3 regions of the Saccharothrix saharensis genome follow, and region 3 is predicted to be linked to each of the others. Evidence: riboswitches for the same ligand, from Rfam matches in the RefSeq annotation. Region 3 holds a riboswitch; each other region holds the start of a gene.

Region 1 (3,265 bases), 750 kb from region 3:
CAAGTTCCGTGAGGCCGCCGAGGCCGGTGACAAGGAGAAGGCCACCGCGCTCGCGCAGGAGGCTTCCCGCAAGCTCGACAAGGCCGTCACCAAGGGCGTGATCCACGCCAACCAGGCCGCCAACAAGAAGTCGGCGCTGGCGCGGCGCGCCAACCAGCTCTGATCTGGTCCTCACGCCGGAGTGCCGCCCACCCCTCGGGGTGGGCGGCACTTCCCGTTCACGGGCCGATCACCGTCCACCAAGACACCGCCCGGGACAGCCGGGACAGCCGGTCGGCGACGCCCGACAGCGACAGCCGATCAACCGCAGGCGGTCGGGGCAGCCCGCCGGCCACAGCCGACAGCTCGTCAGTCCCCAGCCGCAGCCCCCAGCCGCAGCCCCCAGCCGCAGCCGACAGCCCGTCAGCCGGCCGATCAGCGGCGGCCGTGGGCGGCGACGATCTTGAGGACGGCGCGTTCCAGGGCGTAGCCCGAGTCGGCGGCGACGCCCTTGACGTCGGCGTTCAGGTCGGCGACCACCGTCATCGCCGCCGCGAGCCCCCGGTCCTCCCAGCCGCGTGACTGGCCCTGGGCCTTCTTCACCTTCCACGGCGGCATGCCGAGCTCGCCCGCCAGCTTGAACGGGTCGCCCCGGCCCACCGCGGACACGCGCGCGATCGTGCGCACCGCGTCGGCCAGCGCGTCGGCGACCAGCACGTGCGGCACACCGAGCTGCAACGCCCACCGCAACGCCTCCAGCGCGCCGGCCCGGTCACCCATCACGGCCTTCTCCGCGACCGCGAACCCGGTCACCTCGGCCCGACCCCGGTGATAGCGGCGGACCGCCTCGGCGTCGACCTTGCCGCCCGTGTCGGCGACGAGCTGCGAAGCCGCCGCCGCCAACTCGCGCAGGTCCGACCCGATCGCCTCGATCAGCGCCGCCACGGCCTCCGGGTCGGCCTTGCCGCCGCCCGCCGCGCGGATCTCGTTGCGCACGAACGCTTCCCGGTCCGCCGCCTTGGTGATCTTGGGGCACTCGGTGACCGCGGCGCCCGCCTTGCGCAGCAACCCGGGCAGGTCCTTGGCCGCCTTGCTGCGCCCACCGCCACTGTGGACGACGACCAGCGTCACCCCGTCCGCCGGCGCCTTGGCGTAGGCGACCACCGCCTCGGCGATCTCCTTGCCGCACTCCTGCGCGGCCTCCAGCGCGACCACCCGGCCCTCGGCGAACAGCGACGGGCTCACCAGTTCCGCCAGCTCAGGCGGGGTGAGATCGGTCACGCGCACGCGGGTCAGGTCGGCCTGCGGATCAGCTTTCCGCGCCGCCGCCAACGCACCGCGCACGGCACGTTCGACCAGCAACTCCTCCTCGCCGATGACCAGGTGCACGGCGTCGGGCGTGTCAGCGGGCGCACTCACGGGCGCGATCCTCCCACGCCCGCCGGGCGTCCGGATGGTGGACGTCTCTGGCTGCGGGTCGGGATGGTGACGTAAGTTGAGGGCACAACTGAATACCGCTCATCCAGAGGGGCAGAGGGATCGGCCCGAAGAAGCCCCGGCAACCCGTCGCACAGCATCCGCTGGCGACCACGGTGCCAATTCCGACCCGCGACGCGCGGGAAAGATGAGGAGATACCTCGCGATGACTGCTGTCAGTGTGCCCTCGGCCACCACCTCCTTCGACCTCGGTCCCGCCCGCGCGCTGTCGTGTCGCGAGTGCGGTCACGAGACGCCGCTCGCTCCGGAGTACGCCTGTCTCGAGTGTTTCGGGCCGCTGGAAGTGGCCTACGACTTCGGTCGGGTCCGCCGTGAGGACATCGAGGCGGGCCCCCGGTCGATCTGGCGCTACCGCGGCCTGCTCCCCGTGCCGTCCACTGTCGAGTCGCACCCCAACACCAACCCCGGCGGCACCCGCCTGGTCGAGGCCGACCGCCTCGCCAAGGCCCTGGGCGTGCGCAAGGTGTGGGTGAAGGACGACACCGGCAACCCGACCCACTCGTTCAAGGACCGCGTGGTCGGCGTCGCCCTCGCCGCCGCCCGCGAGCTCGGCTTCAAGGTCCTCGCCTGCCCCTCCACCGGCAACCTGGCCAACGCCGTCGCCGCCGCCGCGGCCCGCGCGGGCTGGCAGTCGGTGGTGCTGGTGCCGTCCACCCTGGAGCAGGCGAAGATCCTCATGACCGCCGTCTACGGCGGCAACCTCATCACCGTCGACGGCAACTACGACGACGTGAACCGGCTGGCGCAGGAACTGGCCGCCGAGCACGAGGACTGGGCGTTCGTCAACGTCAACGTCCGCCCCTACTACGCCGAGGGCTCCAAGACGCTCGGGTACGAGGTCGCCGAGCAGCTCGGCTGGCGGCTGCCCGACCAGATCGTGGTGCCCATCGCGTCCGGCTCCCAGTTGACCAAGGTCGACAAGGCCTTCCGCGAGCTGGGCGAGCTCGACCTGGTCGAGCAGACCCCGTACCGCGTGTTCGGCGCGCAGGCCACCGGCTGCTCCCCCGTCTCGGCCGCCTTCAAGGCGGGCCACGACGTGGTCTCCCCGGTCCGCCCGGACACCATCGCCCGGTCGCTGGCGATCGGCGCCCCCGCCGACGGCCCCTACGTGCTGGACGCCGTCCGCCGCACCAACGGCGCGATCGAGGACGTCACCGACGAAGAGGTCGTCGAGGGCATCCGCCTGCTGGCCCGGACCGAGGGCATCTTCGCCGAGACGGCCGGCGGCGTCACCGTCGCCACCGCGAAGAAGCTCATCGAGACCGGCCAGTTGGACCCGGACGGCGAGACGGTGCTCCTCATCACCGGCGACGGCCTCAAGACCCTCGACGCCCTGGGCGACCGCGTCGGCCCGCGCGCCAACGTCCCGCCGTCGGCCGAAGCCGTCCTGAAGGCACTCCAGGACTGACCCGTCGCCGTCTGGTCGGCCGGACCGCGGTTCCGGCCGACCGGACGGCACCACGGGCGACACGGCCCGGCTCACCCCGGCGGCGCTCGCCTGGGTGCCGATCCCCCTGGTCGCCCGCCACCGCCCGTCCGCGTGGACGCGGTGCCGGTCACAGCGAGATCCGGGACGACCGCAGCCACCCGGTGCGCGGGAACGCGGTCAGCTCGGGCAGGACGTGCGGGCCGACCGGTTCGGTGACCACGCGCCAGGCGGTGAGCAACTGCGGCCAGGCGCTGTCCGCCTTCTCCCGGTTGTAGCGCTCGGCATGCCACTCCTCCGGCGGTATGGCGAGGTCGTCGTCGAACAACGCGTCGGCGACCAGTCGGTACGCCGAGTCCGCCG
Region 2 (3,265 bases), 2.4 Mb from region 3:
CGAGCCGAGGCCGGAGCCGAGGAGCGCGCCGGTGACGACCAGCGCGGTGGAGATCGTTCGCAGCTTCACGGTGTGTCTCCCGCAGGGTGTGGAGGTGACCGGGGCGGCGGACCCGATCGTCAACATGCACGGGTTCGCATGGTTCGCGCTAGCGACGTTCGGCTGGTGACGCTGCGTGGGGTGCCGGATTCGTCCATTTCGGTGTCGTCGGGGGAGAATGACACCGTCGAGTGATGTCACGGGACGACGGCCTGGAGGTCGAGTGGGCGGTGTGACGGGCTACCTGGGCATCGCCGCCGGCGTACTCCTGCTCTCGGTCATCGCGGTGAGGGTGTCGATCAGGCTCGGTCTGCCGTCCCTCCTGCTCTACCTCGGCATCGGGCTGCTGCTCGGCGAAGCCGTGGTGGGCATCCAGTTCGAGGACGCCGACCTGACCCGCTCGCTGGGCACGGTCGCGCTCGTGCTGATCCTCACCGAAGGTGGTCTGACCACCCGGTGGAGCGCGGTGAAACCCGCGCTGGGGCTCGGCATCACGCTGTCCACGGTGGCCGTCGGCGTGAGCATCGCGGTGACCGGGTTCGCGCTGCACTTCCTGCTGGACATGGACTGGCGCACGGCCCTGCTGTGGGGCGCGGTGCTGTCGTCCACCGACGCGGCGGCGGTGTTCAGCGTGCTGCGCGGCGTCGGCGTCGGCAAGCGGCTCATCGGCGCGCTCGAACTGGAGTCCGGCATCAACGACGCGCCGGTCTACATCGCCGTCGTGCTGCTGGCCGCACCCGACCCGATCACGTGGACCGCGCCGCTGCTGATGGTCTACGAGCTGGTCGCGGGCGGGGTGGTCGGGGTCGTGCTCGGCTGGCTCGGCGGGCTCGGGCTGCGCCGGGCCGCGCTGCCCTCCACCGGCCTGTACCCGCTGGCCACGGTCGCGGTGTGCCTGCTCGCCTACACCGTCGGCGACCTCGCGCACGCGTCCGGCTTCCTCGCCGTCTACATCGCCGCCCTCGTGCTCGGCAACGCCCGCCTGCCGCACCGGGCCGACACGCTGTCGTTCGCCGAGGGGCTGGGCTGGATCGCGCAGATCGGGCTGTTCGTGCTGCTCGGCCTGTACGCCTCACCCGACCGGCTGCTCGACGCGCTGGTGCCCGCGCTGGTCGCGGGCGCGGTGCTGGTGCTGCTGGCCCGGCCGCTGTCGGTGCTGTTCGCCGCGCTGCCGTTCCGCGTGCCGTGGCGGGAGCAGGTGTTCGTCTCGTGGTCGGGGCTGCGCGGCGCGGTGCCGATCGTGTTCGCCCTGATCCCGCTGATCCAGGGCGTGCCGGGCGCGCAGCGGCTCGTGGACGCGGTGTTCGTGCTGGTCGTGGTGCTGACCCTGGTGCAGGGCACGTCCCTGCCGTGGCTGGCGAAGTGGCTGCGGCTGGTCAAGTCCGGCGAGGCGCACGAGGTGCAGGTCGACTCGTCCGCGCTGGACCAGCTCGGCGCGGAGCTGCTCCAGGTCCGCATCCAGCGCGGCTCCAAGCTGCACGGCGTGTACCTGTCCGAGCTGCGGCTGCCGCCGGGCTCCTCGGTCAGCCTGGTGGTGCGCGACGACAACGGCTTCACGCCGCAGCCGACGACCCGCCTGCAGGAGCACGACCAGCTGCTGGTGGTGTGCACCGAGGCCATGCGCACGGCGACGGAGCAGCGCATCCGGGCCGTGGACCGGGCGGGCCGCTTCGCCCGCTGGAAGGGCGACGTCGGCCTGCCGTGACGCTCCCAGGATGTGAACGCCCCTCGACGGGGCCGCGCGGTCCGGGTTAACGTCGGCCCGAAGGTCATGAGTGCCAGCGCTAAGCCCGGGCTTGCTGGCCGGCAACCCTCCTACCGCGGTGGGGTGCCCCTGGTGAGGACCTGGCCGGCGCGCAGGGCGTCCGGCAAGCGCGGGCTCCCTCGGGTGGGGTCCCGGACCCCGGAGGGCGTCATGACGATCGCAGTTCCCGCCACCACCACCGTTGCCCGCCCTGAGCAGGCGCTGCCCCGCGTGGTCGGCTCGTCGCTGCGGGTGCCGCTGGTCACCGGCGAGCGCGTCGAGTACGCCAACCTCGACCACGCGGCCAGCGCGCCGTGCCTGGAGCAGGTGCGCGACGCGGTGGACGAGGTGCTGCCCTGGTACGCCAGCGTGCACCGCGGCGCGGGCTTCGCCTCGCAGGTCAGCACCAGGGTCTACGAGCAGGCGCGCGCGGCCGTGCGCCGGTTCCTCAACGCCCGCGGGACGGACGCCGTGGTGTTCGCCCGCAACACCACCGACGCGCTGAACCTGCTGGCCAGGAGCCTGCCCCGGCACACCGCCGTGCTCCTGTTCGACACCGAGCACCACGCGGCGCTGCTGCCGTGGCGCGGGCCGAACGTGCGCCGGCTGCGGACGCCGTCCTCGCCCGCGCAGGCGGTGCTGGAGCTGGACCGGGCGCTGGGCGCGGCCCCCGTCGGCCCCCGGCTGGTCGTGGTGACCGGCGCGTCCAACGTGACCGGTGAGGTCTGGCCCGTGGCCGAGCTGGCCCGGTTGGCCCGCCGGCACGGCGCCCGGATCGCCCTGGACGCCGCCCAGCTCGCGCCGCACCGGCCGGTGGACGTGCGCGCGCTGGACGTCGACTACACCGTGCTGTCGGGGCACAAGGTCTACGCGCCGTTCGGCGCGGGTGTGCTGGTCGGCCGCTCCGACTGGTTGCAGGCCGCCGAGCCGTACCTGGTGGGCGGCGGTGCCACGGCCCGCGTCACCGACCACGGCGACCGGCTCGGCGTGGCCTGGTCGGCGGTGCCCGAGCGGCACGAGGCCGGCACGCCCAACGTGGTGGGCGTGCACGCCCTGGCCGTGGCGTGCGACGTGCTGGGCAGGCACTGGGAGCAGACGACCGCGCACGAACGCGCCCTGCTGGCACGGCTGCGTGAGGGTCTGAAGACCGTTCCCGGGGTGCACGAGCTGACGTTGTTCGGCTCGGACCACGACCGCGTGGGCGTGGTCAGCTTCACCGTCGGCGGTCAGGACGCCGGGTACCTGGCCGCCGCGCTGTCCGCCGAGCACGGCATCGGCGTGCGCGACGGCGCGTTCTGCGCCCACGTCGCCGTGCACCGCCTCGCGCACGGCGATCGGGCCCTGCGCGCCTCGATCGGGCTGGGCACCACCGAGGCGCACGTGGACCGGTTCGTGGCCGCGTTGCGCAGCCTCGTCGTGGAGGGCTCGCGGTGGGAGTACGAGGTCCGCGACGGTCGCTGGGCCCCGCTCGACGACCAGCGC
Region 3 (3,265 bases):
AGCCGAGCAGCGCGACCGCGGTCACGCCGACGGCGTTCACCAGCGCGGGCATCGACTCGCGCAGCAGCACGCTGCGCACGATCCGCAGCGTGGACGACCCGGTGGTGACGGCGGCCTCGACCACCGACACGTGCACCTCGGCCAGCACGTTCTGGACCAGCCTGCCGACGAACGGGATGGCGCCGACGGCCAGCGGCACGATGGCCGCCGTGGGTCCGATGGTGCTGCCGAGCAGCAGCCTGGTCAGCGAGGTGAGCACCACCAGCAGGACCAGGAACGGCATCGAGCGGCCCAGGTCCACGACGAACCCGAGCACCTTGTGCAACACCGGCCGGGGCTTCAGCCCACCGGGTGCGGTGAGCTGAAGCCAGATGCCGACGGGTGCTCCGAGCAGAACAGCGATCAGGGTGGAGACGACCACCATGTACAACGTCTCGCCGGTGGCTACCAGCACGTCGTCGAGCACGGTGGACCAGGGTGTTGCGGACCTCACGCAGCTACTCCCTGCGGACCCGACAGGGTCCGTCGCACCGAGCCGCCCGCTTCCGAGATCCACTCCAGCGCCGAGTCGGCGCGCTCGCCCTTGAGGCCGACGCGGAACCGCGCCACCGGGGTCTCGCCGAGCCTGGTCAGACCGCCGCCGAGCAGGTTCAGCTCGACGCCGAACCGGCTGGTGGCCTCGGGCAGCAGCGCGCCGACGGCCGCGAAGCCGATCAGCACGACGTCCGCGACCCGGTCGAACGAGGCCTCCGCCGCCGGGTTCTGGTCCACGGCGGGCAGCAGCGACGCGGCCGTGCGGCTGGCGGCGTCGGACACCAGGTCGAGCACCTTGCCGTGCTCCACCACCCGGCCGTCCTCCAGCACCGCGACGTCGTCGCAGATCTTGCGGACCACGCCCATGTCGTGCGTGACCACGAGCACCGTCACGCCCAGCTCGGCGCGCGCCCGGTCCAGCACGGTGAGCACCGAGCCGGTCGTGTCCGGGTCGAGCGCGGAGGTCGGCTCGTCGGCCAGCAGCACGGACGGCGACGCGGCGAGCGCCCGCGCGACCGCGATCCGCTGGCGCTGACCACCGGAGAGCTGGTCGGGGTAGGAGCCGGCCTTGTCGGTCAGGCCGACCAGGTCGAGCAGTTCGGCGACGCGGGTGCGCCGCTGCGGCCCGGCCACGCCCGCGGCCTCCAGCGGCAGCGCGACGTTGCCCGCGGCGGTGCGCTGGCGCAGCAGAGAATCCCCCTGCGGCACAACGCCGATCTGCCGGCGGGCGGCACGCAGCGCGGTGCCGTCGAGGGAGACGAGGTCGGTGCCGTCGACGCGGATCGCACCGCTGTCGGGGCGCTCCAGGAGCGCGACGCACCGGGCCAGGGTGGACTTGCCCGCCCCGCTGGGGCCGACGACGCCGAGCACGGTGCCCGCGGCGACGTCCAGGTTCACGCCGTCCAGCGCGCGAACCTGCCCGGTACTCCCGGGGAAGGTCTTGGTGAGGTTCTCGACAGTGATCACGTTTCGCTCCACGACGGCATGCGGCAGCGCACGCTCATGGCGTGCGTGACCGACGGCTCAGCTCAGCAGGTGTCCTGAACGCAGGACGCGAGGATTCGAAGGCGCCTAGGGCTTCAGCGGAAGCTGCGACACGCTGACGAGGTCCGGCGGCCGTGGTCGACGACCCGCCGGCGGGTGAGCATTCGCATCCTGGGCACGTGATCCTCCATCGATCCTGGCTGAAGCACCTGCCCCCATGGAGGGGTGGTTGCTGCGGCGTCGTAGAGCCAGGTCTCTCGGCCGCTCGGGATGGCACCACGAGTACACCCGACCGAGCCCGTGCGACGCAAGCCCGAAAACGGATCGTCCGGCAAATCACACTTTCGGCCGAAAGATCATCGACTACCGAGTGGACGCGGCTTCGGCTATCCGGATGAAGTCACTGACGGCCAGTTGTTCGCCGCGCACCGCCGGGTCCACGCCCGCGGCCTCGAGCAGCCGCTGCGCCTCCGCCGCCGAACCGGCCCAGCCGGACAGCGCGCCGCGCAGCATCTTGCGCCGCTGGGCGAAAGCGGCGTCCACCAACGAGAACAGCCCCTTCGGATCCACAGTGGACAGCGGCTCGTGCCGCTCGAACGCGACCAGCGCCGAGTCCACGTTGGGCACCGGCCAGAACACCGAGCGCGGCACGGGACCGGCCCGCCGGGCGTCGGCGTACCAGGCGAGCTTCACGCTGGGCACGCCGTAGACCTTGCTGCCGGGACCGGCGGCCATCCGGTCGGCCACCTCGGACTGCACCATCACCAGGCCCGTGCGCAACGACGGCAGCACGGCCAGCAGGTGCAGCACCACGGGCACGGCCACGTTGTAGGGCAGGTTCGCCACCAGCGCCGTGGGCTCCAGCGGCAGTTGGGACGGCGTGACGCGCATCGCGTCCTCGTGCACGACCGTCAGCCGGTCCGCGAGGTCGGGGGCCCGCTCGGCCACCGTGACGGGCAGGCGGTCGGCCAGCACACCGTCGATCTCCACGGCCACCAGCGCGCGACAGGAGGGCAGCAACGCCAGCGTGAGCGAGCCCAGCCCGGGGCCGACCTCCAGCACCACGTCGTCCGGGCGCAACCCGGCCGCCGCCACGATGCGCCGCACCGTGTTCGGGTCGTGCACGAAGTTCTGGCCCAGCTTCTTGGTGGGCCGGATGTCCAGCTCGGCGGCCAGCCGACGCACGTCGGCCGGCCCGAGGAGGTGGCTCCCCGAACCGGCCGACGTCGAGTCCTCAGTCACCCGTGCATTCTCCACCACGTCACGCACGCCCCTGGACCACCACGCGAGGTCGCGTCGATCGTTCGCGCCTCATTTTCCGGCGATCACGCTTGTCGAGCGTCGGAAGATCAGGCGCGAGCGGTCGACTTCCAGGCGATCTCGCCGCGACGCCGGAGGCGGCGCCATGTCACGGCAGGCCCAGCTTCTGCTGGCAGTGGGGCCACGCCGAGTAGCCGCCGCGGGCGTCGCGCAGCTTGGTCGCCACGGCGATCTGCTGCTCGCGGGTCGCCTGGTGCGGGTACGCGGCGTACTGGGCGCCGCCGTAGGCGTCCCACGTGCCCTTGTTGAACTGCAGGCCGCCGTAGTAGCCGTTGCCGGTGTTGATGGCCCAGTTGCCGGTCGCCTCGCAGTACGCGAGCCGGTCCCAGACCTCGCCGTCGGGCGGGAGCTTGGTGCCGACCTTGACCTTCTTCGGCTTCGGCTCCTTGGTGACCTTCGCGCCCAGCTTCTCGCGGCCGACCTCGGC

Evidence for each region. Region 3 has a riboswitch for S-adenosylmethionine ahead of FHX81_RS17760 (methionine ABC transporter ATP-binding protein). Riboswitches for the same ligand answer to the same signal wherever they lie in the genome.
Region 1: another riboswitch for S-adenosylmethionine. It lies ahead of thrC (threonine synthase); the one in region 3 lies ahead of FHX81_RS17760 (methionine ABC transporter ATP-binding protein).
Region 2: another riboswitch for S-adenosylmethionine. It lies ahead of FHX81_RS29710 (aminotransferase class V-fold PLP-dependent enzyme); the one in region 3 lies ahead of FHX81_RS17760 (methionine ABC transporter ATP-binding protein).

Annotation. Positions count from the first base shown of each region.
Region 1 covers NZ_VFPP01000001.1:3,359,503-3,362,767, forward strand. The annotation lists gene rpsT (30S ribosomal protein S20) at 1-163, shown strand, start outside; gene holA (DNA polymerase III subunit delta) at 415-1,398, opposite strand; SAM riboswitch class I at 1,495-1,610, shown strand; gene thrC (threonine synthase) at 1,622-2,884, shown strand.
Region 2 covers NZ_VFPP01000001.1:6,510,346-6,513,610, forward strand. The annotation lists gene FHX81_RS29700 (M28 family metallopeptidase) at 1-69, opposite strand, end outside; gene FHX81_RS29705 (potassium/proton antiporter) at 272-1,744, shown strand; SAM riboswitch class IV at 1,807-1,920, shown strand; gene FHX81_RS29710 (aminotransferase class V-fold PLP-dependent enzyme) at 1,955-3,265, shown strand, end outside.
Region 3 covers NZ_VFPP01000001.1:4,112,740-4,116,004, forward strand. The annotation lists gene FHX81_RS17755 (methionine ABC transporter permease) at 1-493, opposite strand, end outside; gene FHX81_RS17760 (methionine ABC transporter ATP-binding protein) at 490-1,500, opposite strand; SAM riboswitch class I at 1,703-1,795, opposite strand; gene rsmA (16S rRNA (adenine(1518)-N(6)/adenine(1519)-N(6))-dimethyltransferase RsmA) at 1,882-2,760, opposite strand; gene FHX81_RS17770 (resuscitation-promoting factor) at 2,927-3,265, opposite strand, start outside.